3 regions of the Pseudomonas sp. GNP012 genome follow, and region 1 is predicted to be linked to each of the others. Evidence: predicted binding sites of a transcription regulator. Region 1 holds the regulator's gene; each other region holds the start of a gene.

Region 1 (9,947 bases):
CTTTACCGTCATCGGAGATCGACAGCAGGATGTGATCGCCTTCCTGCTCGGCCGCCAGAATCACCTTGCCGCCACGGGCCTTGCCCGAGGCTTCGCGTTCTTCCGGCGACTCGATGCCGTGGTCGACCGCGTTGCGCACCAAGTGGACCAGCGGGTCGGCCAGGGCCTCGACGAGGTTTTTGTCGAGGTCGGTTTCTTCGCCGACCAGCTCCAAGTTGATCTCTTTCTTGAGCTGGCGAGCCAGGTCGCGAACCAGGCGCGGGAAGCGCCCGAAAACTTTCTTGATCGGTTGCATCCGGGTCTTCATGACCGCGGTTTGCAGGTCGGCGGTGACCACGTCGAGGTTCGATACAGCCTTGGACATGGCTTCGTCGCCACTGTTGAGACCCAGGCGGACCAAGCGGTTACGTACCAGCACCAGCTCGCCGACCATGTTCATGATCTCGTCCAGACGCGCGGTATCGACCCGTACGGTGGTCTCGGCTTCGCTTGCCGGTTTTTCCGCCGGTGGCGCGGCCGGGGCGCGGGCAGCAGCCGGTGCAGCGCCGGCCGGTGCTTCGGCTTTTGGCTCGGGGGCCTTGGCCACAGGTTTGGGCGCCACAGCCTTGGCTGCCGGTGCCGGTGCCGCAACTGCAGCGCTCGAACCATTGGCCGCCGTCGCGGTGCCGACTTCGCTGAACTTGCCTTTGCCATGCAATTCGTCGAGCAGCGCTTCGAACTCGTGATCGGAAATCAGATCGCTGCCAGCCGCCACCGCGCTTGGGGCAGCAGGTGCAGGCACCGAAGCAATGGCGGACTCCAGTGCCTCGACAGCAAAGTTGCCCTTGCCATGCAACTGGTCGAGCAGTGCTTCAAATTCGTCGTCCGTAATATCGGAACTGTCGCCCGGCGCTTTCGGTGCTTCTGGCGCAGCCGGAGCCTGCGCAATCGCATCGACGGCAAACTGGCCTTTACCGTGCAACTGATCGAGCAACGACTCGAACTCGGCATCGGTGATTTCGTCGCTTGCAGGTGCTTCGCTTGCAGGTGCGTGGGCAACCGCCGGCGCCTCGGCCTGTGCCTTGACGGCATTGAGCGAGTCTAGCAATTGCTCGAATTCGTTATCGGTAATATCGCCGGAATCGGCTTCAGCCACCGGCGCTTCAACCACGGCGGCGACAGGTGCAGTAACCTCTTCGTCAGCCGATTGCGGCTCGGCCAGACGGGCCAGCGCCGCCAGCAGTTCAGGTGTCGCAGCCGTGATCGGGCTGCGCTCGCGGACTTCGCTGAACATGCCGTTCACCGCGTCCAGCGCTTCGAGAACCACGTCCATCAGTTCCGAGTCGACGCGACGCTCACCCTTGCGCAGGATGTCGAACACGTTCTCGGCGATGTGACAGCACTCCACCAGTTCGTTGAGCTGGAGGAAGCCGGCGCCCCCTTTTACAGTGTGAAAACCGCGAAAAATTGCATTGAGCAAATCCGCATCATCCGGACGGCTTTCCAGCTCGACCAGTTGCTCGGACAGTTGCTCTAGAATCTCGCCGGCCTCAACCAGGAAATCCTGAAGGATCTCTTCATCGGCGCCGAAGCTCATCAGGGGGGGTGCTCCTAACAGGTCTAAAAACCCAAAATACCTAAAATTCTAAAATCCCAGGCTGGATAGCAAATCGTCCACATCGTCCTGACCGGACACAACGTCTTCTCTTTTATCGGCATGAATCTGCGGACCTTCACCCTGAGAGAGATGTTTTTGTGGATCTTTTTGCGCAAGCATCGCTTCACGGTCATGTTCGATGCCCGCAAAGCGGTCCACCTGACTGGCCATCAGCACGAGCTTGAGCAGGTTGCTTTCAACTTCGGTGACCAGTTGGGTCACACGCTTGATCACTTGCCCCGTGAGGTCCTGGTAATCCTGGGCGAGCAGGATGTCGTTGAGGTTGCCCGACACCGCGCGATTGTCCGTGCCGCTGCGTGCCAGGAAGCCGTCGACCCGACGGGCCAGTTCACGAAACTCTTCGGCACCGACTTCACGACGCATGAAGCGCCCCCAGTCCGTGCTCAAGGCCTGGGCTTCGTCCGCCAGGCTGTTGACCAGCGGCGTGGCATTTTCCACCAGATCCATGGTGCGGTTGGCCGCCGCCTCGGTCAGCTTGACCACATAGCCCAGGCGCTCGGTGGCGTCGGTGATCTGCGACACTTCTTCGGCTTGCGGCATGTGCGGGTCAATCTGGAAATTGACGATCGCGCTATGCAGTTCGCGAGTGAGCTTGCCCACTTCCTGATACAGGCCGCGGTCTCGGGTCTGGTTGAGCTCATGGATCAATTGCACCGCGTCGCCGAACTTGCCTTTTTCAAGGCTCTCGACCAATTCGACGGCGTGTTTTTTCAGGGTCGATTCAAAGTCGCCCAATGAAGTTTCGTTATTGCCCATAGCTCCCCCGTGGCGCACTCATCAACCGATGCGTTCGAAAATCTTCTCGATTTTTTCTTTCAACGCCTGGGCCGTGAAGGGCTTGACCACATAGCCGTTAACGCCGGCCTGGGCCGCTTCGATGATCTGCTCACGCTTGGCTTCAGCGGTCACCATCAGCACCGGCAGGTGCTTGAGCTTTTCATCGGCACGCACGTGACGCAGCAGATCGATGCCAGTCATACCTGGCATGTTCCAGTCCGTTACCAGAAAGTCGATGCTTCCGCTGTTGAGCACCGGAATGGCGGTAGTGCCATCGTCGGCCTCGACGGTGTTGGTGAACCCAAGGTCACGCAGCAGGTTCTTGATGATCCGCCGCATCGTTGAGAAGTCATCAACGATGAGGATTTTCATGTTCTTGTCCAATTCGACCTCCAAGCAGTCTTAAACGCGCCCAGCACCTGGACGCGCCATTTCAATCAATCCGGCAAAGCACTCAATGACTGTCTGGAGCACAACAGATCGGGACCGGCGCAGTTCAACACCACACCAGCCTCTTTCGCAGTGTCCCCACACTGCCTTCAGCGCGCTCGCCACTCCCCCAAACGCCCCCGCAAGCGGGCCGCGCACTGGCTGTGTAACTGGCTGACCCGCGATTCGCTGACCCCCAGGACCTCACCGATTTCCTTGAGGTTCAACTCTTCGTCGTAGTACAGCGCCAACACCAGTCGCTCACGCTCCGGCAAATTGGCAATCGCATCCGCCAGCGCAGCCTGGAAGCGTTCATCTTCCAGATCGCGTGACGGCTCGGTATGAGCACTCGCGCCATCCTCGTGCAGCCCTTCGTGTTCGCCGTCCTGCAACAGATCGTCGAAACTGAATAACCGGCTGCCCAGGGTGTCGTTCAAAATTCCGTAGTAATCGTCGAGACTCAATTGGAGTTCGGCCGCAACTTCGTGATCTTTAGCGTCACGGCCGGTTTTCGCTTCAATCGAGCGAATGGCGTCGCTGACCATGCGCGTATTGCGGTGGACCGAACGTGGCGCCCAGTCCCCCTTGCGCACTTCATCGAGCATGGCGCCGCGGATTCGAATGCCCGCGTACGTCTCGAAACTGGCGCCTTTGCTGGCGTCATATTTGGTCGATACCTCAAGCAGGCCGATCATCCCGGCCTGGATCAGGTCTTCGACCTGGACACTGGCCGGCAAACGCGCCAGCAAGTGGTAAGCAATGCGTTTAACCAGCGGCGCGTAACGCTCGATCAGCTCGTACTGCGCATCACGAGCCGATTTTTTGTAGAGGTTGTAACCGCTGGCTGTCATAGAACAGGTCCTGCTGTTTGCTGCACTAGACGCTCGACGAAAAACTCCAGGTGCCCGCGCGGGTTGGCAGGCAGCGGCCAGGTATCGACCTTCTGCGCGATGGCCTTGAACGCCAGCGAGCACTTGGAACGCGGGAAGGCCTCGTAGACGGCGCGCTGCTTCTGCACAGCCTTGCGCACGCTTTCGTCGTAGGGCACCGCGCCGACGTATTGTAGGGCGACGTCGAGGAAGCGATCCGTGACCTTGGTCAACTTGGCGAACAGGTTGCGCCCTTCCTGCGGGCTCTGGGCCATGTTGGCCAGGACGCGGAAGCGGTTCATGCCGTAGTCGCGATTGAGCAACTTGATCAAGGCGTAGGCATCGGTAATCGAGGTCGGCTCGTCGCACACCACCAGCAGCACTTCCTGGGCTGCACGAACGAAGCTGACGACCGACTCACCAATGCCCGCAGCGGTGTCGATCACCAATACGTCGAGGTTGTCGCCGATATCACTGAAGGCCTGGATAAGGCCCGCGTGTTGCGCAGGACTCAGATGCACCATGCTCTGAGTGCCGGATGCGGCCGGAACGATACGGATGCCGCCAGGTCCCTGCAGCAGTACATCGCGCAGTTCGCAGCGGCCCTCGATCACGTCGGCCAGGGTACGTTTGGGTGTCAGGCCCAGCAGAACGTCGACGTTCGCCAGTCCCAGGTCGGCGTCCAGCAGCATGACGCGCCGGCCAAGCTCAGCCAAAGCCAGGGACAAGTTCACTGACACGTTAGTTTTCCCGACGCCACCTTTGCCGCCGGTCACCGCGATCACCTGTACGGGATGCATGCTGCCCATGTTATTTCTTTACCTTGTCTTGCATAGACGGAGGCCACATTACTGGCTGCGCGTTCACAAACGGAACAATGCATGGCAGACCATCGATGTAGGTACAAAAACGATTCATTATTACCTCAGCCAACCTGCTTGGTCGGGCTGTGGTAGATGTCAGCGAACATGTCAGCCATGGCTTCTTCGCTGGGTTCTTCCTGCATTTGCACACTGACGGCGCGACTGACCAACTGATGACGGCGCGGCAGATGGAGATCATCCGGAATCCGCGGGCCATCGGTCAGGTACGCCACTGGCAGCTCATGACTGATGGCCAGGCTCAACACTTCGCCCAGGCTTGCCGTTTCATCCAGTTTAGTCAGGATGCAGCCGGCAAGCCCGCAACGCTTGTAACTGTGATAAGCGGCGGTTAGAACCTGTTTCTGGCTGGTGGTTGCCAGGACCAGATAATTTTTTGAGCGGATGCCACGACCAGCCAGACTTTCGAGCTGCATGCGCAGGGCCGGGTCGCTGGCCTGCAGGCCGGCGGTATCGATCAGCACCACGCGCTTGCGCAGCAATGGATCGAGCGCCTGCACCAGGGACTGGCCCGGATCGACGTGGGTCACCGGCACATTGAGAATGCGCCCCAGGGTCTTGAGTTGCTCCTGGGCACCGATGCGGAAGCTGTCCATGCTCACCAGCGCAATGTTCTGCGCGCCGTACTTGAGCACGTAACGGGCAGCCAGCTTGGCCAGGGTGGTGGTCTTGCCCATGCCGGCAGGGCCGACCATGGCGATGACTCCGCCCTCTTCCAGCGGCTCGACTTCCGGGGTAACGATCATGCGCGCCAGGTGTGCCAGCAACATGCGCCAGGCCTGACGAGGCTCCTGGATTTCGCTGATCAGTGCCAGCAGGTCTCGAGACAGCGGGCCAGACAGGCCAATGCGTTGCAGGCGACGCCAGAGGTTGGCCTGATCCGGACGGCTGCCTTGCAGCTGGTTCCAGGCCAGGGACCCGAGTTGTACTTCCATGAGTTCGCGCAGGCTGTTGAGCTCGGAGCGCATCGAGTCGAACGCACGCGGGTCCACGCCACCGGACGCTGGTACAGCAGCCGGTGCGGGGCGACGAGGTTGGTCATACGTAGGTTCGATCAGCGGCTCGGCTGCGGTGAGCGGCAAACCGGCGAACAACTGGCGGTTGGTCGCATTGTCGCTCTCGCCATCGCCACGCAGGCTCAATTCGGCCTGGGCGGTGACGATCCGCGACTGAGTCTTGCGCAGCTCGTCTTCGAGCTCCATGTTCGGAACACGCGGTGCCAGCGCCGACAACTTGTAATCCAGCGCAGCCGTCAGCTCGACGCCCCCGGCAATCCGGCGGTTGCCGATAATGGCTGCATCAGCGCCCAGCTCATCGCGAACCAGCTTCATGGCCTGACGCATATCGGCGGCGAAAAAACGCTTAACTTGCATAAACCACTACCTCAGCCGTTGGGCCCTACTGTCGCAACGATGGTCACTTGCTTGTTGTCAGGGATTTCCTGGTAAGCCAACACGTGCAAACCCGGGACTGCGAGCCGGCCGAATCGCGAGAGCATCGCGCGAACCGGACCGGCCACCAGCAGAATCACCGGCTGACCTTGCATCTCCTGGCGCTGCGCCGCGTCGATCAGCGAGCGTTGCAGTTTCTCAGCCATGCTTGGCTCCAGCAGAACGCCCTCTTCCGAGCCTTGTCCTGCCTTTTGCAGACTATTGAGCAATATCTGTTCCAACCTTGGCTCCAGCGTGATAACTGGCAGCTGCGACTCAGTGCCTACAATGCTTTGGACGATTGCGCGGGAGACGCCAACCCGCACGGCAGCCACCAGCGCGGCGGTATCTTGACTCTTGGCGGCATTGTTGGCGATGGCCTCGGCAATGCTGCGGATATCGCGAACCGGCACTTGCTCGGCCAACAGCGCTTGCAGCACTTTGAGCAGTTGCGACAGCGAAACCACGCCCGGCACCAGCTCCTCAGCCAGTTTCGGCGAGCTTTTGGCCAGCAATTGCATGAGTTGCTGCACTTCTTCGTGACCGATCAGTTCACTGGAATGCTTGTAGAGTATCTGGTTCAAGTGGGTAGCCACTACTGTACTGGCATCGACCACCGTGTAACCGAGGGATTGCGCCTGGGTACGCTGGCTGATTTCGATCCAGACCGCCTCCAGGCCGAAAGCCGGATCTTTGGCGGTAATGCCGTTGAGCGTGCCGTAGACCTGCCCCGGGTTGATCGCCAGCTCGCGATCCGGGTAAATCTCCGCTTCCGCCAGGATCACCCCCATCAGGGTCAGGCGATAGGCACTCGGCGCCAGGTCGAGGTTGTCGCGGATATGCACGGTCGGCATCAGGAAGCCCAGATCCTGGGACAGCTTCTTGCGCACCCCCTTGATCCGCGCCAGCAACTGACCGCCCTGGTTGCGGTCCACCAGCGGAATCAGGCGATAGCCCACTTCCAGGCCGATCATGTCGATGGGCGTCACGTCATCCCAGCCAAGCTCCTTGGTTTCCTGGGCACGGGCCGGCGACGGCAGCAGCTCCTGCTGGCGCTTGACCTCTTGCAGGGCCTGAACCTTGGCGACGTTCTGCTTTTTCCAGAACAGGTAGGCGCCACCGGCCGCCAGGGCCGCCATGCTCAGGAACGAGAAGTGCGGCATGCCGGGCACCAGGCCCATGACCGCCATCAAGCCTGCCGCCACCGCCAGCGCCTTGGGCGAGGCGAACATCTGGCGATTGATCTGTTTGCCCATGTCTTCCGAACCGGACGCACGGGTCACCATGATCGCCGCCGCTGTCGATAACAACAGTGATGGCAATTGCGCCACCAAACCGTCACCGATGGTCAACAGCGCATACACCTTGCCGGCATCGCCGAAGGTCATGCCGTGCTGGAAGATACCGACCGCCATGCCGCCGATCAGGTTGATGAACAGGATCAACAGGCCGGCAATGGCGTCACCACGGACGAATTTGCTGGCACCGTCCATGGAACCGTAGAACTCGGCTTCCTGGGCGACTTCCGAGCGGCGGGCCTTTGCCTGGGCCTGATCGATCAGGCCGGCGTTGAGGTCGGCGTCGATCGCCATTTGCTTGCCGGGCATCGCATCGAGGGTGAAACGCGCGCTCACCTCGGAGATCCGCCCCGCACCCTTGGTCACCACGACGAAGTTGATGATCATCAGGATCGCGAAGACCACGATACCGACCACGTAGTTACCGCCGATCACCACTTCACCGAACGCCTGGATCACCTTGCCGGCGGCTGCGTGACCGTCCTGGCCGTGGAGCATCACCACCCGCGTGGAGGCCACGTTCAATGCCAGGCGCAACAGCGTCGCCACCAGCAAAATGGTCGGAAACACCGCGAAATCCAGCGGGCGCAAAGCGTAGACGCACACCAGCAGCACGACGATGGACAGGGCAATGTTGAAGGTGAAGAACACGTCGAGCAGGAACGGCGGCACCGGCAACATCATCATCGCCAGCATGACCAGCAGCAACAGCGGCACGCCCAGATTGCCCCGACTGAGGTCGGCAATGTTGCTGCGGGCACTGTTGATTAACTGAGAGCGATCCACCGGTTTTCCCCGTTCCTTTAAAGCAAACTTTTGACGCCTGACGCAGGCGCAGGGCGGCTACTGCAAGAAGCTTTCCAACTTTTGCAAAGGGAGAAATAGAGCGATTTTTCAGTGGGATATGTGCTGCCTGGGCTGACGTCATCGCGGGCAAGCCACGCTCCCACAAGTTATCGCCGAACCTGTGGGAGCGCTAGACTCAGGAATCGCGGCGCAAATCCGGCGGAATCGGCAGGTCATCCTTGAGCGGATCAGGCCGCTTGCCCTTGCCCGCCCGGTACTGTCGAATCTGATAGACGTAGGCCAGTACCTGCGCAACCGCCAGATAGAGCCCGCCGGGGATTTCCTGCTCCAGTTCGGTGGAGTAATAAATCGAGCGCGCCAGCGCCGGTGACTCCAGCAGCAGGATCTCGTTGGCCGCGGCGATCTCGCGGATCTTCAGGGCCAGGAAGTCGTTACCCTTGGCCAGCAATACCGGCGCACTGCCCTTCTCCGGATCGTATTTGAGGGCCACAGCGTAGTGCGTGGGGTTGGTGATGACCACGTCAGCCTCGGGAATGGCGGCCATCATCCGCCGCTGGGACATCTCACGCTGCAGCTGTCGAATCCGCTGCTTGACCTCCGGCCGCCCCTCCTGGTCCTTGTGCTCGTCGCGCACTTCCTGCTTGGTCATCAGCAGTTTCTTGTGGCTTTCCCAGAGCTGCACCGGCACATCTACCGCAGCGATGAGGATCAGCCCGCACGCCATCCACAAGGTGCTCCAGCCCACCACTTGCAGGCTGTGGATGATTGCCATGTCCAGGGGTTCATGGGCGATACGCAGCAGGTCGTCGATGTCCGACGACAACACCGCCAGCGCTACGAACAGGATGATGATGAACTTGGCCAGGGCCTTGAGCAGCTCGACCAGCGCCTTGGTCGAGAACATGCGCTTGAGGCCGGGACCGGGGTTCAAACGGCTGAACTTGGGCGCCATGGAGCTTGCCGCGAACAGCCAGCCCCCCAGGGAAATCGGACCGATGATGGCCGCCAGCACCAAGGTGATCATCACTGGCTGGATCGACCACAGGGCAATCTGTCCCGAGCGCATCAGGTAGTTGGCCATGGAGCGCTGATCCAGAATCACCTCCCGCGGCAGCGAGAAATTGAAGCGCATCAGCTCCATCATGTCCTGCGCCATGGCGCCGCCAAAAATCAGCAACGCCGAGGCACCGACCAGCATGATCGCCAGGGTGTTGAGTTCCTTGGACCGCGCTATCTCACCCTTTTCACGGGAGTCTTGCTTGCGCTTCTCCGTGGGGTCTTCTGTTTTGTCCTGACCGCTTTCGCTCTCAGCCATGACTCAGCTCGCCCGCGCCATTTCGCGTAACAACTGCAAGGCCTCGGTGGCCAGCGGTTGATACTGATTGAGAATGTCCGCCAGCCCGACCCAGACGATAAACAGCCCCAGGACCAGGATCAGCGGGAAGCCGACCGAGAAAATATTCAGTTGCGGCGCCGCCCGGGTCATGACGCCAAACGCGATGTTGACCACCAGCAGCGCGGTGACTGCCGGCAACACCAGCAACAACGCCGAACCGAGCACCCAGCCGAGCTTGCCGGCCAGCTCCCAGTAATGGTTGACCATCAGGCCGCCACCCACCGGCAACGTGGTGAAGCTCTCGGTGAGGACCTCGAACACCACCAGATGGCCATTCATGGACAGGAACAGCAGCGTCACCAGCATGGTGAAAAATTGCCCGATCACCGCCGTCGAGACGCCGTTGGCCGGGTCGATCATCGAAGCGAAACCCATGCCCATCTGGATGGCGACAATTTGCCCG
Region 2 (9,947 bases), 2.3 Mb from region 1:
CGCCAATACCCGGACAGGCCAGCCTGCGCGCAGGGCCAACACGGCCACCAGATACCCGTCCCCGGCGTTGTTGCCATGGCCGGCGAGTACGGTCAGTTCATTCGCTGTCGGCCATTGCCGCACCAGCGCGCGCCACGTCGCCCGCGCCGCGCGCTGCATCAATTCGAAGCCCGGTGTGCCGGCGGCGATCAGGCTCGCGTCGAGTGCTCGCACTTGCGCGGCACTGTACAGCGCGTCGGGTAATTCATCTTTAGTGTGCGGCATGCGTCTTCGGGCTCCGATGTCTGGCAGAATTATACGCACCTCAGCTCCGGTTTCTCTCGCCTCATGCCCGCTATTACCACAGACCTGCCTGCCCTCGCCCAATCCATCAAGGACTGGGGCCGCGAGCTGGGCTTTCAACAAGTCGGCATCAGCGGCCTCGACCTGGGCGAGCACGAGCAACACCTGGAGCGCTGGCTCGCCGCCGGCTACCACGGCGAGATGGACTACATGGGCGCCCACGGCAGCAAACGCTCACACCCGGAGGAGCTGGTGCCCGGCACTTTGCGCGTGGTTTCACTGCGCATGGACTACCTGGCGGGCGACACCCACATGGCGAAAATGCTCACCCAGCCGGAAAAAGCCTACGTCTCGCGTTATGCCCTGGGTCGCGATTACCACAAATTGATCCGCAAGCGTGTGCAACAACTGGCGGACAAGATTCAGGCCGAAATCGGCCCGTTTGGTTTCCGCGCCTTTGTCGACAGTGCACCGGTGCTGGAAAAAGCCATCGCCGAACAGGCCGGCCTGGGTTGGATTGGCAAAAACACCCTGGTGTTGAATCGCAAGGCAGGCAGTTATTTCTTCCTCGCCGAGCTGTTCGTTGACTTGCCGCTGCCGGTAGACCCGCCCCACGCCACCGAACACTGCGGTCGCTGCAGCGCCTGCCTCGACATCTGTCCGACCAATGCTTTCGTCGGTCCCTATGTGCTGGATGCCCGACGCTGTATTTCCTACCTGACCATAGAACTCAAAGGCGCGATCCCGCAAGACCTGCGGCCGCTGATCGGCAATCGGGTGTTCGGTTGTGATGATTGCCAGATTGTCTGCCCCTGGAACCGCTTCGCCCGCCCGTCCGGTGAAAGCGACTTCAAGCCGCGGCACAACCTGGATAACGCCGAACTGGCGGAACTGTTCATGTGGGATGAAGAGAAATTCCTGAGCAGCACCGAAGGCTCGCCGCTTCGTCGGACCGGTTACGAAAACTGGTTGCGCAACCTGGCGGTAGGCCTGGGCAATGCGCCTTCGACGATTCCGGTGCTGGAGGCGTTGAAGGCGCGGCGCGAGCATCCGTCCGAACTGGTTCGCGAACACGTCGAGTGGGCCCTGAAACAACACGGCCTCGCGTAGGAGCTGCCGCAGGCTGCGATCTTTTGATCTTGATCTTTAAGATCAAAAGATCGCAGCCTGCGGCAGCTCCTACAGGGGATCGGGGCTTCAAGCCTCGTCGTTGTAGACGAACTTGGGCATTTCCCAGTGAAAACGAATCGCCAACAAGCGCAACAGGAAACCGCCGAACAGGGTGATCAGAATCGCCTGCTCCCCAGGCAAGTTCAGGTATAGACAAAGCATGTAGCACCACGCCGCCGCAAACGAGACGCTGGCATACAGCTCACGCCGGAAGATCAGCGGAATATCGTTGCAGAAAATGTCCCGCAGGATTCCGCCAAATACTCCGGTGATCACGCCGCTGACCGACGCGACCAACATGCCATGGCCCATTTCCAGAGCGGTGATGCAGCCGATCAGGGTGAAGGCCACCAGCCCCATGGCATCGAGCACCAGAAACAGTGAACGCAAATGCCGCATCCAGCGTGCCGTGAACACGGTAATCATTGCCGCAGCCGTGGTCAGCACCAGGTATTCCGGGTGTTTGACCCACGTCAGCGGGTAATGCCCGAGTAGCACATCGCGCACCGAACCGCCCCCCAGTGCCGTGACGCAAGCGATCAGCACCACGCCAAACCAGTCCATGCCACGACGCCCGGCAGACAGGGCGCCGGTCATGGCTTCGGCGGTGATGGCGATCAGGTAGAGCATCAGCAACATGGTGGCGGTCCTTGCGAAAAGGCGCGCAGTCTACCCACTTCGCCAAAGCACCAAAAGAGGGCGCTACCAGACCACTGGTGGCGACTGTGCCTACGCCATCGCGAGCAAGCTCGCTCCCACAGGGGCGGCGATGTACCTGTGGGAGCGAGCTTGCTCGCGATGGGGCCGGAGCGGACGACCGTGAATTAGAACTTGATGAAATGCTTGCGGTAGTGCTGCAACTCGGCGATGGATTCGCGGATGTCGTCCAGCGCCAGGTGGGTGCTGCCCTTCTTGAAGCTGTCACGCACGTCCGGTGCCCAGCGCGCAGCCAGCTCTTTGAGCGTGGACACGTCGAGGTTGCGGTAGTGGAAATAGCTTTCCAGGGATTTCATGTGGGTATAAAGGAAGCGACGGTCCTGGCAAATGCTGTTGCCGCAGATCGGCGATTTGCCCTTCGGTACCCACTTCTCCAGGAAGGCGATGGTTTCGGCTTCGGCTTCGGCCATGCTGATACGGCTATCGCGAACCCGCTGGGTCAGCCCGGAACCACCATGCTGACGGGTGTTCCACTCGTCCATGCCGGCGAGGATTTCGTCGCTGTGGTGAATGGCGATCACCGGGCCTTCGGCCAGGGTGTTCAGGTCACTGTCGGTGACGATGGTGGCCATTTCGATGATGACGTCGGTATCAGGGTTCAGACCGGTCATTTCCAGGTCGATCCAGATCAGATTCTGCGGATTTTGCATGTTCGGCTCCTAAGCAATGCTGCGCAGTTTAGCCTAGGCCGGTGGCCGGGCGTGCTAAACTCGCGGCCGTTTTACCTAATCGCTGCATTCTTTATACGGAACACCCATGGCCAAACGCCAACTCAATCGCCGCCAAAACTGGCGCATCGAAAAGATTCAGGGCGAACGCGCTGCCCGCGCCGCCAAACGCGAGTCCTCGGCTGTCGAGGCACTTGAGGGCGGCGATCTGGGCCCGGAACAGCACGGCCTGGTGATCGCGCACTTCGGTGTGCAGGTCGAGGTCGAGGCCCGCGACGGCGAACTGGCCGGCCAGGTGTTCCGTTGCCACCTGCGCGCGAACCTGCCGGCGCTGGTGACCGGTGATCAGGTGGTGTGGCGCGCCGGCAACCAGGGCATCGGTGTGATCGTGGCGCAACTGCCGCGCAACACCGAGCTGTGCCGCCCGGACAGCCGTGGTCAGCTCAAGCCGGTGGCGGCCAACGTCGACATGATCGTCATCGTGTTTGCACCGCTGCCCGAGCCCCACGCCAACCTGATCGACCGCTACCTGGTGGCGGCCGAACATGCGGGTATCAAACCGCTGCTGCTGCTGAACAAATTCGACCTGATCGACGAAAACAACGCCCCTGCACTGAATGCCTTGCTCGCCGTATACCGCACCCTCGGCTACCCGGTGCTGGAAGTGTCGGCGCATCACGGTAATGGTATGGAGCAGTTGCAGGCGCAGCTGGACGGACGCATCAGCGTGTTCGTCGGCCAGTCCGGTGTCGGCAAGTCGTCGCTGGTCAACAGCCTGCTGCCGGATGTCGAAACCCGCGTCGGCCCGCTGTCCGAGCTGTCCGGCCAAGGTACCCACACCACCACTACCGCACGGTTGTTCCACTTCCCAGGCGGCGGTGAGTTGATCGACTCCCCGGGTATCCGTGAGTTCGGCCTGGGCCACGTCAGCCGTGCCGACGTCGAAGCCGGCTTCATCGAGTTCAACGACCTGCTGGGCACCTGCCGCTTCCGCGACTGCAAGCATGACCGCGAACCCGGTTGCGCCCTGCTCAAAGCCCTTGAAGATGGCCGCGTGCAGCAGCAACGGATGAACAGCTACCGCTCGATCATCGCCAGCCTGCCGGAAAACGGCTACTAAACAGACGTGCCGACCGCCCGGCTTACGCGGGGTGGTCGGCGGCTGGATCTTCCCCCGCTTAAACGTCAGACCTTTCTGTAAGACGTGCGCACGCTCGCTTGTAGGGCATTTCTCTTTCCGCACCGACCTCTTGTAGCCGCCCTGTAATCGCCTAGTTTCAAACCCTCTTCGCACTCCAGCGACACCGAGGGACACCCATGCAAACCTACCATCTGTTCATCAGCCACTCGTGGAACTACTCCGACGCCCACGACAATCTCGTGCGTCTGCTCAACGCCAAGCCCGGTTTCACCTACAAGAATTTTTCGGTGCCACCGGACAACCCGATTGTCGGCGCGAAAACCGACAAACAGCTTGAGGAGGCCATCGAAAACAAGATCCGTCCGTGTTCGGCGGTATTGATCATGGCCGGGATGTATTCCACCTACAGCAAGTGGATCAACAAGGAAATCGAGATCGCCAAGCGCATGGGCAAGGTGATCATTGCGATCAAACCGTTCGGCGCCGAGCGGATTTCCACGGTAGTACGTGAGGCGGCACATGCCGAGTGTGCCTGGAACACCAACAGCATCATCAGCGCCATTCGCCAGCACACGGCGGTGTAACCATGCGCAAGGGACTGTTTATCGGCATCAACGACTACACCCACGTTTCGCGGCTGAGCGGTTGCAGCAATGACGCCATGGCCATGGCTTCCGTGCTGAAGACCGACGCCAATGGCGATCCGAACTTCAAGAACATCGTGCTGACCTCCGCCGAGGACTACCTGAGCCGGGAAAAGCTCGAAGACCAGATCCGCGAACTGTTTTCCGGGGACTGCAATGTCGCGCTGCTGTATTTCGCCGGCCACGGCAGCTTCGACACCGACACCGACGAAGGCATGTTGATCCCGCAGGATTACAAGAGCGCCAAGGACGGGATTCGCCTCAGTGACATTCTCAACTGGGCGAGCAAGGCCACGAAGATCAAAAACAAAGTGATCATCCTCGATTGTTGCCAGAGCGGCTCGGCCGGCGAACTGCGCGCCTTGCGCAGTGAGGGCAGCGTGGTCGGCGAGGGCATGACCATTCTGACCGCCTGCAAAAAGGAAGAGCCGGCGATGGAGGGCGGGCAACACGGCGTGTTCACCGGACTATTGCTCCAGGCCCTGCACGGCGGAGCAGCGAACATCCTGGGCAAGATCACACCCGGCAGCCTCTATTCGTTTGTCGACAATGCCCTCGACGCCTGGGAACAGCGCCCGGTGTTCAAGACCAACGTCTCGCAGTTCATTTCCCTGCGCGAAGTGTCGCCGCTGATCCCCAAGGAGATCCTGCGCAAACTCCCCGAATGGTTTGCCGAAGCGGAGTCGGTGTACCCCCTCGCCCCCAGCTTTGAGCCCACCGAACCTGAATTCAACCCGGAGCACGGCGACGTCTTCGCCCAGTTGCAAAAGTGCAACCGTCACAGCCTCATCGAACCGGTGGACGCCGAGCATATGTACTACGCCGCCATCCACTCCACCGGCTGCCGCCTCACCGCCCTCGGCGCCTATTACCGCGAACTCGCGATCAAGGGACATTTCTGATGCCAGTGTTTATCAGCTACCGCCACATGGACCGCGCCCACGCGGTCAAGATCAACGGGCGCCTGATCCAGGCCAATATCAAGACCTACCTCGATGTGCTGGATGCCGAATCCCAGACCACCGACGACATCACCGGGGTGATTACCCGCAACATCAGCGAATGCACGCACCTGCTGGCAGTGGTCTCGGAGAAAACCGCGCTGTCCTGGTGGGTGCCGTTCGAAATCGGCGAGGCGACCATCACCAACCGACGCATCTGCTCGTTCAAGACAGGCCCGACCGAGCTGCCGCTGTACCTGGACAAATGGCCGAAGCTGACCAGCGACCGGGACATCGACTTCTTTATCGATGCCTATCGCAATGAAGCGACGCTCAAGCGCTCGATGGCACTGGATTCGGTGACCGGTAGCGAGTCGGTGCGCAGCGTCAACAAGTCCAATGCGGATCGCTTCCACTCCGACCTCAAGTCCCGAATCATCCGCGGCTTCTGAGTCACTCTGCTCCCCGATCCGTCCTCTTGACCGGTCGGGGTTTCTCTCACCCCATCATCTGTAGGAGCCAGCTTGCTGGCGATGGACTCCAGTACGCCGAGTGGATTCAGACAGCACGCGTTATCGTTGACGACCATCGCCAGCAAGCTGGCTCCTACAGGGGATCATGCCCCTGGCGGCCTCCAAATCAGTGAAAGCCGCACAAAAAAGCCGACATCGCTGTCGGCTTTTTTGTACGTCACTGCCTGGGTGGTTCAGCCGTTTTCGGCGCCGGATCATCAAACAGATTCAAACGCTCGCGCAGTTCGTGGGCCGGCAGCGGTTCCTTGTCCGCCGGCAATGCGTTCGGGTCGACCGGTGCGGTCGGTGCTGCACCTGGTGCAGCCGAACCTTGAGGCGCATCGGGAGCAGGCTCCGCGCCTTGCGAGCCTTCGATCGCACGCTGGGCTTTCTTGGTCAGCACCACGATGTCGATACGGCGGTTGACCGGGTTGAACGGATGCTCGCGATCGAACAACGCCGACGAGGCATAACCGACCACGCGCGCCACCTGTGCATCCGGATAGCTGCCCGCCACCAGCGCACGCCGTGCGGCGTTGGCACGGTTGGCCGAGAGTTCCCAGTTACCGAAATCACCGGTGCCGGTGTATGGCTTGGCATCGGTGTGGCCGCTGATGCTGATCTTGTTCGGCACCGCCTTGATGGTGTCGGCCATGGCCAGCAGGATGTCTTCGAAATACGGTTTCAAGCGAGCTGAGCCCGAGTCGAACATCGGGCGATTTTCCGCGTCCATGATCTGGATACGCAGGCCGTCCTGAGTGATTTCGAACAGGATCTGGTCCTTGAACCTCTGCATCTGCGGGTTTTCTTCGACCTTGTTCTGCAGTTCCTGCAGCAACAACTCGAGGCGCTCCTTTTCGACCTGCTCGGCCATGCCTTCGACCTGGTCGACATCGACGGTGACTTTGTCCGGCTGCGGCTGGGACTTCACCTCGGGGTTGAGGGTGTTTTCCGGCGCCAGGGTCGGCGTGCCGCCCAGATCGATGATGTACGGCGTGCCGCTTTCGGAAAAGCCGATCGGGTCCTTGAAGTATCCGGCGATGGCAATCTTCTGTTCCGGCGTGGCGGTGGACAGCAGCCACAACACCAGGAAGAACGCCATCATCGCCGTGGCGAAGTCGGCGAAGGCGATTTTCCACGCGCCCCCGTGATGCCCGCCAGCGATGCGCTTGACGCGCTTGATGATTATCGGCTGATTATTTTCCATAACTTAACGACCGCGAACCGCTTGTTCCAGCTCGGCGAAGCTTGGACGGTGCGCCGGGTACAGGACCTTGCGCCCGAACTCTACGGCCAGCGATGGCGGCATGCCGGAAGCCGAAGCCACCAGCGAGGCCTTGATGGCTTCGTAGACGTTCAGCTCTTCCTTGGCATCGTGGGCCAGGGAATGGGCCAGCGGGCCAAAGAAGCCGTAGGCGGCGAGAATACCGAAGAAGGTACCGACCAGTGCCGCACCGACGTGCAGGCCGATGGACTTCTGGTCACCCTCACCCAGCGAGGCCATGGTCACCACGATACCCAGTACCGCCGCGACGATACCGAAACCGGGCATGGCGTCGGCGATGCCGTTGACCGCGTGGGATGGGTGCTCCAGGTCTTCCTTTAGGCTGAACAGCTCCATGTCGAACAGGCCTTCAAGCTCGTGCGGGGCCATGTTGCCGGAGGACATGATGCGCAGGTAATCACAGATGAACGCGGTCATGCGTTCGTCCTTGAGGACCGTCGGGTACTTGGCGAAGATCGGGCTCGCGGCGGCATCTTCGATGTCGCCTTCGATGGCCATCATGCCTTCGCGGCGGCTCTTGTTGAGGATCTCGTAGATCAGGCCCAGCACTTCAAGGTAAAAGGCGTGGTTGAAACGCGAACTGAACATGCTCAAAGACTTCTTGAGCACGTGCATCGTCATGTAGCCGGGGTTGGCCTGCAAGAAGGCGCCGAGGGCCGCACCACCGATGATCATGACCTCGAAAGGCTGGATCAGGGCGGCAATCTTGCCGTGGGAAAGCACGTATCCGCCGAGCACGCTCGCGAATACGACGATGATGCCGATAATTTTAGCCATAGGTTAGGAGAGCACTTACTGAGTCGGGTTCAAGGTCATATTCGGAAGTTAAAAAATCTCTTCTTCTACTTATCGGCAAAACTGCGCCAGACTATAGCCAGTTCAGGCGAAAAGCTAATTTGACCCCTTCAGGGCACAGGTATTGTTGACGATGATCGCCTCCCACCATGGTTAACGAAACGAACGTTCCAACACCAAAACCGACGACGCTCGAAGGCTGGGTCAAGCTGCTCGATGGCGTGCGCCTGCCGGTTCCGCAAGCCAGCCACGACCGGGTCTGCAAGGCCATCCGCGACAATCGCAGCTCGCTACGCGATATCGCCGACCTCATGCAAGGCAGCCCCGCCCTGGCCTTGAGCGTGATTCGCGAAGCCAACCGGCACACCCACGGCGGTATGGCCGAGCCGGCGGAAAACCTCGAGATAGCGATCAATCGCCTCGGCTTGAAGCGCGCCGAAGAGCTGCTCGCACGCCTGCCCGCCGAACCCCAGTCCGAAATCCCCAAAGCCTTGCGTCAGCTGCAGATGATCAGCCAGCACGCCACACAACAGGCCAATGGTTTTTTTGCCAGTCGCCTGGCGCGCCTGTGGCAGGACATCCACTGGGGTAGCCTGCTGTTTCTTTCGCCCCTGTGGCCTTTGGCGCTGACCCATCCAAAACTGCTCGAAGACTGGGAACTGCGGGTCATCCATAAAGGTGAGTCGGCACGTAAAGTCGAAATGCAACTGTTTGGCGTACGCCTGCTGGACATCGGCCAGGCGCTGGTGGAGGTCTGGCGCTTGCCGATCTGGGTGCAACAGGGCTATCGACTATTGCTCACCGAGCAGCGGGAGCTGGTGAAAGTCCTGCGCATCGCCCGAGACAGCGAGCACCCGTTGCGCCAGCGGAACCGCCTGGATGACGATCCGACCCTGCGCCGCTGGCTCAATCAACCGGCCAATACGGTGCTGCTGGCCAACGGGCTGGCGCTGTCGGCACAACACGCCTGGGACAGCCCGCACAGTGAACGCTGGCAGTACCTGACCAGCCTTTACCTGCAAATGCCAATGGATGAGGTGCAACAACAACTGCACCAGCAAGCCGCCAACAGCGCGCGCCATCACGCCATGCCCGACCTCTGGCACCCCGCCGAATCGCTGATCTGGCCGTGGGGCATGAACCGTGTCCACGCAGGTTTGCTACCAGCCGCGGCACCCACTGCCGAAGATCTGGCGAAATGGCGCAAGCAATGCGCCGAATTGCTGGTCGAGCCGAGTCGCTTCACCAACGCCATGCACTTGACCATCGCCGCCCGGGACGCCCTCGTGGCCTGCGGCATGCGTAGGGTGATGATCCTGATGGCCGACCGTACCCATGCCAACCTGCGTGTGCACCAGACGGCCGGCCTGGCGAAGGAGACAGCCGGGCTGAACTTCGTGGTCAGCCAGAGCAACGTGTTGCAACGCCTGCTCGCGCAACAGGCCCAGGTCCGCCTGACGCCGGCCAACAACGCGCAATTCTCGGCCCTGCTGCCCAACAGCCTGCGTTCGCAGTTCAGCGGCGAACACCTGCTGCTGCGCTCGCTGGTCAATAATGGCCGGGTGATCATGATCGTCGTGGCGGACCAGGGCGGCGGGCCGTTTTCGGAAATTTCCGTACAGGCCTTCGGCAAAACCGCGCAGTGCATCGAAAAAGCCCTGCATAGCTTTAGCCACCGCGGCCAATAAGGCTGCGCTACAATCCTCCCTTTTGTGCTCTGGAGACCTCACATGTCTGACTTCTCTGGCTTGCCGCTGGTGATCGAGCCGAGCGACTTGCTCCCTCGCCTCGA
Region 3 (9,947 bases), 3.6 Mb from region 1:
ACAAGCTGCTTCGAGCCTGGACATGGTCGTTGCCGGTACTTCGGACGCCGTGCTGATGGTTGAATCGGAAGCCAAAGAGCTGACCGAAGACCAGATGCTGGGCGCGGTACTGTTTGCTCACGACGAATTCCAGGTTGTGATCAACGCGGTCAAAGAACTGGCTGCCGAAGCTGCCAAGCCAACCTGGACCTGGGCTCCTGCGCCAGAAGCCACCGAACTGCTGGGCGCTATCCGTGCCGAGTTCGGCGAAGCGATCTCCCAAGCCTACACCATCACTGTCAAGGCCGACCGTTACGCTCGCCTGGGCGAGTTGAAGGACCAGGTCGTTGCCAAGCTGTCCGGTGAAGAAGGCCAGCCTTCCGCTTCCGACGTCAAAGCGGCTTTCGGTGAAATCGAATACCGCACTGTTCGCGAAAACATCGTAAACGGCAAGCCACGTATCGACGGTCGCGACACCAAGACCGTACGTCCGTTGAACATCGAAGTCGGTGTTCTGCCAAAAACCCACGGTTCGGCCCTGTTCACCCGTGGCGAAACCCAGGCTCTGGTCGTTGCAACTCTGGGTACTGCCCGTGATGCACAGCTGCTCGATACCCTGGAAGGCGAGAAAAAAGACCCGTTCATGCTGCACTACAACTTCCCTCCGTTCTCGGTGGGCGAGTGTGGTCGCATGGGTGGCGCTGGTCGTCGTGAAATCGGTCACGGCCGTCTGGCCCGTCGCTCGGTTTCGGCCATGCTGCCTGCCGCTGACGTGTTCCCGTACACCATCCGTGTAGTGTCGGAAATCACCGAATCCAACGGTTCGAGCTCGATGGCATCCGTTTGCGGCGCTTCCCTGGCCCTGATGGACGCTGGCGTTCCAATGAAGGCTCCGGTTGCCGGTATCGCCATGGGTCTGGTTAAAGAAGGCGAGAAATTCGCCGTCCTGACCGACATCCTGGGTGACGAAGACCACCTGGGTGACATGGACTTCAAGGTAGCCGGTACTGCCAAAGGCGTCACCGCGCTGCAGATGGACATCAAGATCAAGGGCATCACCGAAGAAATCATGGAGATCGCTCTGGGCCAAGCCCTGGAAGCGCGCCTGAACATCCTCGGCCAGATGAACCAGATCATTGGCCAGTCGCGTACCGAACTGTCGGCCAACGCTCCGACCATGATCGCGATGAAAATCGACACCGACAAGATCCGTGACGTTATCGGTAAAGGCGGCGCGACCATCCGTGCGATCTGCGAAGAAACCAAGGCTTCGATCGACATCGAAGACGACGGTTCGATCAAGATCTTCGGCGAAACCAAGGAAGCTGCTGAAGCTGCACGTCAGCGCGTTCTGGGTATCACCGCTGAAGCCGAGATCGGCAAGATCTACGTGGGCAAGGTTGAGCGCATCGTCGACTTCGGCGCATTCGTCAACATCCTGCCAGGCAAGGATGGTCTGGTTCACATCTCCATGCTGAGCGACGCTCGCGTAGAGAAAGTGACCGACATCCTGAAAGAAGGCCAGGAAGTGGAAGTGCTGGTACTGGACGTGGACAACCGCGGCCGTATCAAGCTGTCCATCAAAGACGTGGCAGCAGCCAAGGCTTCGGGCGTTTAATCGCGCCTCACGCCTGACCGCTTCAGCGTTGTAAAAAATGCCCCGCCGTGAAAACGGCGGGGCATTTTTTTGTCTGCGAAACATCGAGACATTGCGCGAAGTTGCCGGACCTCGATAGCAATGCTAGGTTTAGCCCACCGCCCGTGTAGCTCAGCCGGTAGAGCAGCGCACTCGTAACGCGAAGGTCGCAGGTTCGATTCCTGTCTCGGGCACCATCTCCCCTATGGTTATTTCACCTTTCTGCTCAAGTCCTCGACGGTCCGCTTGAGGTTGTCGGGTTCGCGGTCCTGATCGCTGATTTCCCGTTTCAGGCTGGAAATCCCGCTGCTGTCTGAACTTCTCGCCGCCATCAGCGCATCCTGTGCACAACTTTTTGTGGGGAGATGTAAAGAGACGTGCAAATCGTCCGACAAACATCCTATATTCGGAGCCTGCATGAGCTTCGCCCAGCAGTTTTCAGATGATCCCGAATGGTTCTGAAGGCCAGACAGACCGGACTACAAGCGGTTCTTCTGCGTCAGAGAGATCCTTGATGATCCAGATCCATCTTCCATTCCCCAGATCAGCGAGAACGACATGACCGTAAAAGAATTGAGCCAAGAAGAAAGACACGAAGAAGCCCTCAAGAAGTACATGCTGGACGCGCCCGAATTGATGGAGGAGATCAAGGACTTGAGTCCGGACGATCAGAAAGACCAGATTCAATGGGCCTTCGAGGATGAAGCCGAAGCCCAGGGCTTGCAGCCATGGGAACTGACGCTCAAGTACACCTCGACCCCGGAGGAGTACGAGACAGAACGCTTGAAGTTGCACAAAGAAGCGGCCGAGGTGTTGGGCGTCGAGTGGGAAGAGTACTGCGAGATGAACAATCTGGTGGTTTGACACTCATGTAGGAGCGAGCTTGCTCGCGATGGTCGTTAACGATAACGCGTGTTTACTGGTTAAACATGGCGCTCTCAGGTACATCGCGTGCAAGCTCGCTCCTACAGTTTTTGCAACTCACATACGTGTGATCAGATACTCAGACGCATCGACAGATCGACCGCCTTCACATCCTTGGTCATTGCACCGATCGAAATGTAATCCACACCGGTCCGGGCAATCGGCAGCAACGTGCTCTCGTTGATCCCGCCGCTGGCCTCCAGCTTGGCCTTGCCAGCATTCAGGCGCACGGCTTCGCGCATGTCGTCCAGGCTCAGTTCGTCGAGCATGATGATGTCGGCACCGGCCGCCAGCGCTTCTTTCAGTTCATCCAGGCTTTCCACTTCAATCTCGACCGGCTTGCCCGGGGCGATCTTGTGCGCGGCCGCGATGGCCTGCGCGATGCCGCCGCTGGCGGCGATGTGGTTTTCCTTGATCAGGAAGGCGTCATACAGGCCGATGCGGTGGTTGTGGCAACCGCCGCAGGTTACGGCGTACTTTTGCGCCAGGCGCAGCCCCGGCAGCGTTTTGCGGGTGTCGAGCAGCTTGACCTGAGTCTCGGCCACAAAGTCCGCCAGGTATTGCGCGCGGGTGGCGACACCCGAGAGCAGTTGCAGGAAGTTCAGGGCGCTGCGTTCGCCGGTCAACAGTGACCGCGCCGGGCCTTCGAGGTGGAACAGCACCTGATTGGGCGTCACTCGTTCACCGTCTGCAACCTGCCAGTGCACCGCCACCCGTGGGTCCAGTTGCCGAAACACGTTATCCACCCAGGCGGTGCCGCTGATGACGGCCGCATCGCGGGTGATGATGGTGGCTGTGGCCAGGCGTTCGGCCGGGATCAACTGCGCGGTGATATCGCCGCTGCCGATGTCTTCAAGCAACGCACGGCGCACGTTGGCTTCGATTTCGGCGGTCAGATCGGCGAGACGTAGATTCGGCATAACGGACTCCACAAACAAAGTGGCTCGATTATAGGGCCATGGCGCGGACCAACCCAAGGCATCAGAGCATTACGTTGGCAATGGCGCCTGCATTTGGTCGAATCCCTGAGGGTGTCGGTGTGGGCCATCGATACCGAGCAAACGCCTGTTTGAGATGAGATGCAGAGTCTTCTGGCGCAAAGGTGAGCTTTTACAAGATAATTCGCCTTGTATTTGACGTCATCGGTTTGACGAGTCGAAGCATCACCGTTCCAGGGAGGCCGAATGCACAACGACGGGAATGTAGTGCCTTTGCACAAGGCAACTACCGACCAGGTGGCTCAATCGCCACTCGCCCGACTGCCGGCGATTCTTCTCCAGGTCCGCGACAAGGCCGCACAACAGCTGCGACACGGATTGCAGGCGTTGTTCGATAACGCCGACGACACCCTCTTCGAAATGGCCGACCGAGCTCGCTGTGACGTCGAGCAGAACATCTTCTTTCAAACAATGCGCGATTTGCGTCTCAAGCACAAAAGCATCGAGCGGGTGTTTCTCGAGCAGTTTTTCGGCGCGTTCATCCGGCTTGCCCAGTACGACCCTGCCATTGCAGCCATGCCCCAGGCCTTGGCGGCCGATGCATCCTTGGCACAAACTGATGACGAGCGGGAGCGCTCAGTCGCGGTGGACGCGATGGTCAGCCGGGTGCTGGACCGCGACGGGTTGGCCCTGGATCAACTGACGGCCCGACTCTGCGCCTTGTCGGGCAAGGCGTTGGGCGATCTGCACAACCCCCTGAGCCCGGCGATGCTCTGCGAATACTTCTTGCAGGCTGCACGCCAGCTGGGGCTGGAGATCAAGGTCAAGCTGATCATCCTCGGGTTGTTCGAGCGTTATGTGCTCAGCGAGACCGATCAACTTTACGCCGAAGCCAATCAACTGCTGCTTGCTACCGGTGTGTTGCCCGGCCTTAAACCGGCCCCGGTGCGCCGTACCATGGACCGGCCTGACAGCGCCCCCGTCGAATCGACTGATGAGGGCGCTACTGCGGCCTGCTTGCCCATCGATGAAAATGTCCAGGAGGTTTTCGCTGCGTTGCAGGCCCTGCTGTTCAACGTTCGCGGCAGCCTGTCACCAACGCTGGAAGTCAGTGCCACTGCGCTGCCGATATCCACGCGCGATCTGTTGCGCCTGCTGTCGCATTTGCAGCAATACGTGCCGGCTCCGGAAGTCGTGGACGATTTTGACCTGCGCAACCAGCTCGAACAGTTACTCACCCGGGTCAGCGTCAAAAGTGGCAGGTCGCGGGTTCTCGGGGAGGCCGATGAAGATGTGATCAACCTGGTCGCCATGCTGTTCGAATGCATGCTCGATGATCGCAATCTGCCGGATCCCCTCAAGGCGCTGATCGGCCGATTGCAGATTCCACTGGTCAAGGTGGCCGTGCTCGACAAGAGTTTCTTCAGTCGCAGCAGTCACCCGGCACGACGCCTGCTCAACGAAATCGCCAGCGCGGCAATGGGGTGGGATGCCTGTGACGATCATCAGCGTGACAGCCTGTACGTGCGCATCGATCAGGTCGTACAACGTTTGTTGAATGACTTTGTCGATGACCCCGCGATATTTTCCGAACTGCTGGCCGATTTTCTCGCGTTTACCCAGGACGAGCGCCGTCGCAGCGAGTTGCTCGAACAACGCATTCGTGATGCCGAGGAAGGACGGGCCAAGACCGGGCTGGCCCGCCAGCGTGTCGAGCAGGTGCTGAATCAGGCGTTGTTTGGCAAGTTCCTGCCGCAAGGCGTGTTGGGGTTTGTCCAGGAGGCCTGGAGCAAAGTACTGCTGTTGACGTACCTCAAGCATGGCGATCAGTCGGCAGAGTGGCATGCCGATGTGCGTACCCTGGAGCAATTGGTCTGGAGCGTTCAGCGCCACCACGAGTCCGATGCGACCAGGATGTTGGCCCTGATACCGGATTTGCTCAAGTCGTTGCGCGACGGACTGAACTCATCGGCGTTCGATCCATTTGCCGCCAGTGAATTTTTCAGCGAGCTGGAAAGCTTGCACGTTCAGGCAGCGGGGGGCGCATCCGCCAGTGCGTCGCTGATGATCGAAGTGCTGATGCCTGTCGTCCTGCACATGGCTGACGAAAGTCAGGTGCACAGTGAGCCGATACGTTTGCTGGCGGACGATGCGGGGTTGCGTCAGGTCGATAAAATGCTTCCGGGCTGCTGGGTCGAATTTCAGGAAGACCCGGAAAACAGCCTTCGCTGCAAACTGGTGGCCATCATTGCAACCACCGGCCAATACATCTTCGTCAACCGCACCGGCATGAAAGTGCTCGAGCGCAGTCGCCCTGACCTGGCCCTGGAGCTGCGCAATGGCGTGGCGCGAGTGCTTGACGACACCTTGCTGTTCGAGCGAGCTCTCGAGCGGGTGATCGGCAACCTCAAGCGCGGCAAGTGATCGCGCCTTGGGGGAATATCGCGGCATACTGTGCCAACACAGTCGACGTTGAAGGAATCGGTATGCAGTTGGACCCCGCGAGCGGTTGGATTCAGGGTGTGCATGTCTGCCCCTCACCCAACTTCAATGCGCGCCCCACAGACGAGATTTCCCTGCTGGTGATCCACAACATCAGCCTGCCACCAGCGCAGTTCGCCACGGGCAAGGTGCAGGAGTTTTTCCAGAATCGCCTGGATGTCACCGAACATCCCTATTTTGAAGGGATTGCGGATTTGCGGGTGTCCGCGCACTTTCTGATCGAGCGTGACGGAACGGTCACCCAGTTTGTTTCATGTCTTGAGCGTGCGTGGCATGCAGGGGTATCGAGCTTCAAGGGGCGGGAGACCTGTAACGATTTTTCCGTGGGCATCGAGCTCGAAGGCACGGATGATCTGCCGTTCACCGACGCGCAATACAACGCGTTGACAGCCCTGACCCGCCAGTTGCAACAGGCGTTCACGGCAATCACCACAGAGCGCATCTGCGGGCACAGCGACATTGCACCGGGGCGCAAAACCGATCCAGGGCCGGCGTTCGACTGGGCACGCTATCGTGCCGCCCTGGCACAAGAGGAAGGACGATGAGTTTTCTGGTGTTGCTGTTGGCGGTGTGGATCGAGAAGTTCTCGGCCCTGCGCCATCGGGTTCAGCGTGACAGTGGCTGGATACACGAGCTGAACAAGCTTGAGGCCAGCCCGCGGCTTTCGGGCCGGCCATGGCTGGTGTTGTCGGTAGTGGTCTTGTTGCCGGTGGCGTTGCTGGGTTTGCTGCTGATCGTCATCGAGCCGGTGGCCTACGGGTTGCTCGCGTTGCCGATCCATTTGCTGGTCGTGATCTACAGCCTGGGGCGCGGTGATCTGTTGGGCGATCTCGGGCCGTTCCGCGATGCCTGGCGTCGGGAGGACCTGCAAGCAGCGGCCCATGTCGCCCAGCGCGATCTGGATATCTGCGCAGACAGTGGCGAGCAGTTGCTGGAGCAGGTCGAAGGGCATTTGCTGTGGGAGGCCTACCAGAGCTTTTTCGCGGTGATTTTCTGGTACTTCCTCTTAGGGCCGGTCGCGGCGCTGAGTTATCGGCTGCTGGCACTGGCCGAAGAGCACGGGAAAAACCCGGCGCTGGTCGAGCGCGCCGGGCAACTGCGCCACGCCTTCGACTGGTTGCCGGTGCGTCTGCTGGCGGCCAGCCTGGCGTTGGTCGGCAATTTTGTCGCGGTCAGTCGGGTGATGCTGCATGAACTGCTGAACTGGAACATCAGCGCCGCGCAATTGATCGTGAAAGTCGGGCTGGTGGCCGGTGAAATTCCGGCACCGGTGGCCGGCGTGGAAGGTATCAACAACCTGGACCGCATCTGGGCGCTGCTGCTGCGTGCGGCGGTGCTCTGGTATGCGGGGTTTGCGTTGTGGACGGTCTTGCATTAGTCCTGCAGTTAATTCCCTTGTGGTGAGGGGCAAGCCCCCTCGCCACAATGGTTCATCCGCCAGTGCGGATGAAACCTGTCGTTAACCTTAAGTTACAAAACATCCTGCCGATTTAAGTTATACAGAGATAGCGCCGTATAGTGGCTATCTGCTGTCTGTCTGCGCCTGCCAATAAAAAAAATAAGAAATTGAAGGGAGACATCCAGTGAAGAGCTTGCTCTATCCCGCTGTCGCACTGATGAATCGCCTGAGCTTCGGCATGAAGTTCAGCCTGATCAGCGTACTGTTCCTGGTGCCGATGCTGGTGACCAACTTCTATCTGGTGCGTGACTCCTACCGCGAATTCCAGGGCACGCGCATCGAACTGCAAAGTCTCGATCTGTTGGGCAGCAGCCTGACGTTACGGCGCGATCTGGAAACCCTGAACAACCTGGTGCAGATCAATGTCAGCCTCGGCCAATCCGGCAAGGCCGGCAATGTCGAATCGAAAATCAGCACCCTCGAACAGAATATTCTGACTCGCCTGCAAGGGCTGACGGCGATGACCAGCGACCCGGAGCAGGTCGCGGTGTTTGATGGCAAGCGCGATGAAATGATCGCCGCGTTCAAGGCCCAGCAAACGGAAAACTCCCTGCAGAGCAAAAGTGCCCTGATCAGCAAACTGGTGGGCAGCGCGCAGATTTTCAGCCAGCTCATCACCAGCCAGTCCGGCCTCAGCCGCGACAACCAGAGCGACATGCGCCAGTTGAGCGAACTCGTCACCCTCGTCACACCACGTGTCACCCAGATTCTGGGCGAAGGTCGGGCAATGGGGTCTTACTCGTTGGGGCAGGGTTTCATCAACTCGGCTTCGAGTACCCGTTTCGATGAATTGCTGGCGCAGATTGAAAAGCTCCAGGCCGAATATGGCCTGAAGTTGCAGGACGCCTTGGGTTCCAGCAAAGCCGCCCGCGACACCCTGGCCGCTCAGTCCGATAGCAGCTGGGCATCCTTGAAGAAAGCCAGCGAGCTGTTCGAAGAGCAAGTGGTCATGGCCGATACCCTCGATGCGCCGTGGCAGGGCTTTTACGATCAGGTCAGCGCCCTGATGGACCAGACTTACCAACTCAACGAAGCAACCCTCAAGTATCTGGGCCCGCAGTTGCAGCAACGCCTGGACCAGAACCGCACGCACATGGTCTTGCAGGCCGTGGCGTTATCAGTCGTATTCGTGTTGATCTTTTATCTCTACGGTGCTTTCTATGCCTCGACCCGCACCACGCTCAAGCGTCTGGGAGCGGTGATGGACAAAGTGGCGGCCGGCGACATGACCGTGACCTTTAGCGCCCACAGCCGTGACGAGCTGGGCGAATTGGGCGAGGTGTTCAACGGCACCGTGAAGAAAATCCATGACCTGATCGAACGGGTGGGGCAGACCGTCAGCGAAGTCGAGCGCCAGGCCGGTCAGGTGCAAAGCGTTTCCGCGCAAAGCAACCAGGCCGTCGCCGGACAGCGTACACAGATTGAACAAGTGGCCACGGCGATGAACCAGATGTCGGCCACTTCCCAGGAGGTCGCGCGCAGTGCTGCAGCGGCGGTGAGCAGCGCCCACAGTGTCAACGACGAAACCATCAGCGGTCGCGGTCTGGTGGAGTCGCAGCAAGGCAGCATTGCCGCCCTGGCCAACGAAATTGATCAGTCGGTGCTGGTGATCAATCAACTGGCCAGCGACAGCCAGTCCATCAGCCGCGTTCTGGAAGTGATCAAGAGCATCGCCGAGCAGACCAACCTGCTGGCACTCAATGCCGCTATCGAGGCCGCACGGGCCGGTGAGCAGGGGCGCGGTTTCGCCGTGGTCGCCGATGAAGTCCGGACCCTGGCCAAGCGTACCCAGCAATCGACCGAAGAAATCGAGCAGATGATCGCCAAGCTCCATGGCGGAGTCGGCGCAGCGGTCAAGGCCATGGGCACCAGCCATGAAATGGCCAACGGCACGGTGGGGCAGTCGGAGAAGGTCCAGCGGGCGCTGGAAAACATTTTGGGTGCGGTCGGCATGATCGTCGACCAGAACCAGCAGATTGCCGCCGCCGTGGAGCAACAAACCGCCGTGGCCCACGACATCGACCAGAACATCGTCGAGATCAATCGCGCCGGTGAGCGTACCGCTGAAGGTGCGCACCAGACCGAAGACGCCAGTCGGGCGTTGTCGGCTCAGGTCGTGGAGTTGAAACAGTTGATCAGCGCATTCCGGGTTTGAAAGGTTCCTCGGGAAACCTGTGGGAGCGGGCTTGCCCGCGAAGACGGCGGCACATTCAACATCAATGTGACTGAAAGATCGCTTTCGCGAGCAAGCCCGCTCCCACAGTTGGCTGGTGCTGGCCGTTATGACCAGTTGAACAACTCGCAGGCATTGGCTGTACTGGCCGCGGCCAATTGCTCGGGGCTGATCGCCATGATGCCGGCCAACGCCGCGCAGATCGCCGGCAAGTGTGCCGGGCTGTTGCGCTGGCCCGGGAACATGGCGGGCGCCATGTCCGGCGAGTCGGTTTCCAGCACCACCGAATCCAGAGGCAGCTCAGCGAGCACGCGGTGCATGCGCAGCGCCTGTGGC

The links. The regulator FliA, encoded in region 1, starts transcription of late flagellar genes. The targets are predictions, from matches to a motif close to CTAAAGTTTNNNNNNNNNNNGCCGNTAA.
Region 2: a site for FliA is predicted at 8,207-8,234, ahead of motA (flagellar motor stator protein MotA). Genes of this name have one in related genera too.
Region 3: a site for FliA is predicted at 7,444-7,471, ahead of ACXX83_RS00560 (methyl-accepting chemotaxis protein). Genes of this name have one in related genera too.

What each region holds. Positions count from the first base shown of each region.
Region 1 is NZ_JBTGUU010000001.1:3,715,986-3,725,932, forward strand. Features, by position in the region: gene ACXX83_RS16700 (chemotaxis protein CheA) at 1-1,576, opposite strand, end outside; gene ACXX83_RS16705 (protein phosphatase CheZ) at 1,625-2,413, opposite strand; gene ACXX83_RS16710 (chemotaxis response regulator CheY) at 2,435-2,806, opposite strand; gene fliA (RNA polymerase sigma factor FliA) at 2,974-3,714, opposite strand; gene fleN (flagellar synthesis regulator FleN) at 3,711-4,541, opposite strand; gene flhF (flagellar biosynthesis GTPase FlhF) at 4,658-5,986, opposite strand; gene flhA (flagellar biosynthesis protein FlhA) at 5,998-8,127, opposite strand; gene flhB (flagellar biosynthesis protein FlhB) at 8,324-9,463, opposite strand; gene fliR (flagellar biosynthetic protein FliR) at 9,467-9,947, opposite strand, start outside.
Region 2 is NZ_JBTGUU010000001.1:6,000,944-6,010,890, reverse strand. Features, by position in the region: gene ACXX83_RS27150 (NAD(P)H-hydrate dehydratase) at 1-264, opposite strand, end outside; gene queG (tRNA epoxyqueuosine(34) reductase QueG) at 328-1,392, shown strand; gene ACXX83_RS27140 (trimeric intracellular cation channel family protein) at 1,480-2,091, opposite strand; gene orn (oligoribonuclease) at 2,277-2,819, opposite strand; gene rsgA (small ribosomal subunit biogenesis GTPase RsgA) at 2,926-3,957, shown strand; gene ACXX83_RS27125 (TIR domain-containing protein) at 4,155-4,562, shown strand; gene ACXX83_RS27120 (caspase family protein) at 4,565-5,524, shown strand; gene ACXX83_RS27115 (toll/interleukin-1 receptor domain-containing protein) at 5,524-6,015, shown strand; gene motB (flagellar motor protein MotB) at 6,254-7,282, opposite strand; gene motA (flagellar motor stator protein MotA) at 7,286-8,137, opposite strand; gene ACXX83_RS27100 (HDOD domain-containing protein) at 8,305-9,843, shown strand; gene ACXX83_RS27095 (rhodanese-like domain-containing protein) at 9,886-9,947, shown strand, end outside.
Region 3 is NZ_JBTGUU010000001.1:126,930-136,876, forward strand. Features, by position in the region: gene pnp (polyribonucleotide nucleotidyltransferase) at 1-1,597, shown strand, start outside; tRNA gene ACXX83_RS00530 (tRNA-Thr) at 1,737-1,812, shown strand; gene ACXX83_RS00535 (DUF6388 family protein) at 2,174-2,479, shown strand; gene nadC (carboxylating nicotinate-nucleotide diphosphorylase) at 2,611-3,459, opposite strand; gene ACXX83_RS00545 (DUF1631 domain-containing protein) at 3,724-5,901, shown strand; gene ampD (1,6-anhydro-N-acetylmuramyl-L-alanine amidase AmpD) at 5,964-6,524, shown strand; gene ampE (regulatory signaling modulator protein AmpE) at 6,521-7,357, shown strand; gene ACXX83_RS00560 (methyl-accepting chemotaxis protein) at 7,563-9,593, shown strand; gene ACXX83_RS00565 (TatD family hydrolase) at 9,719-9,947, opposite strand, start outside.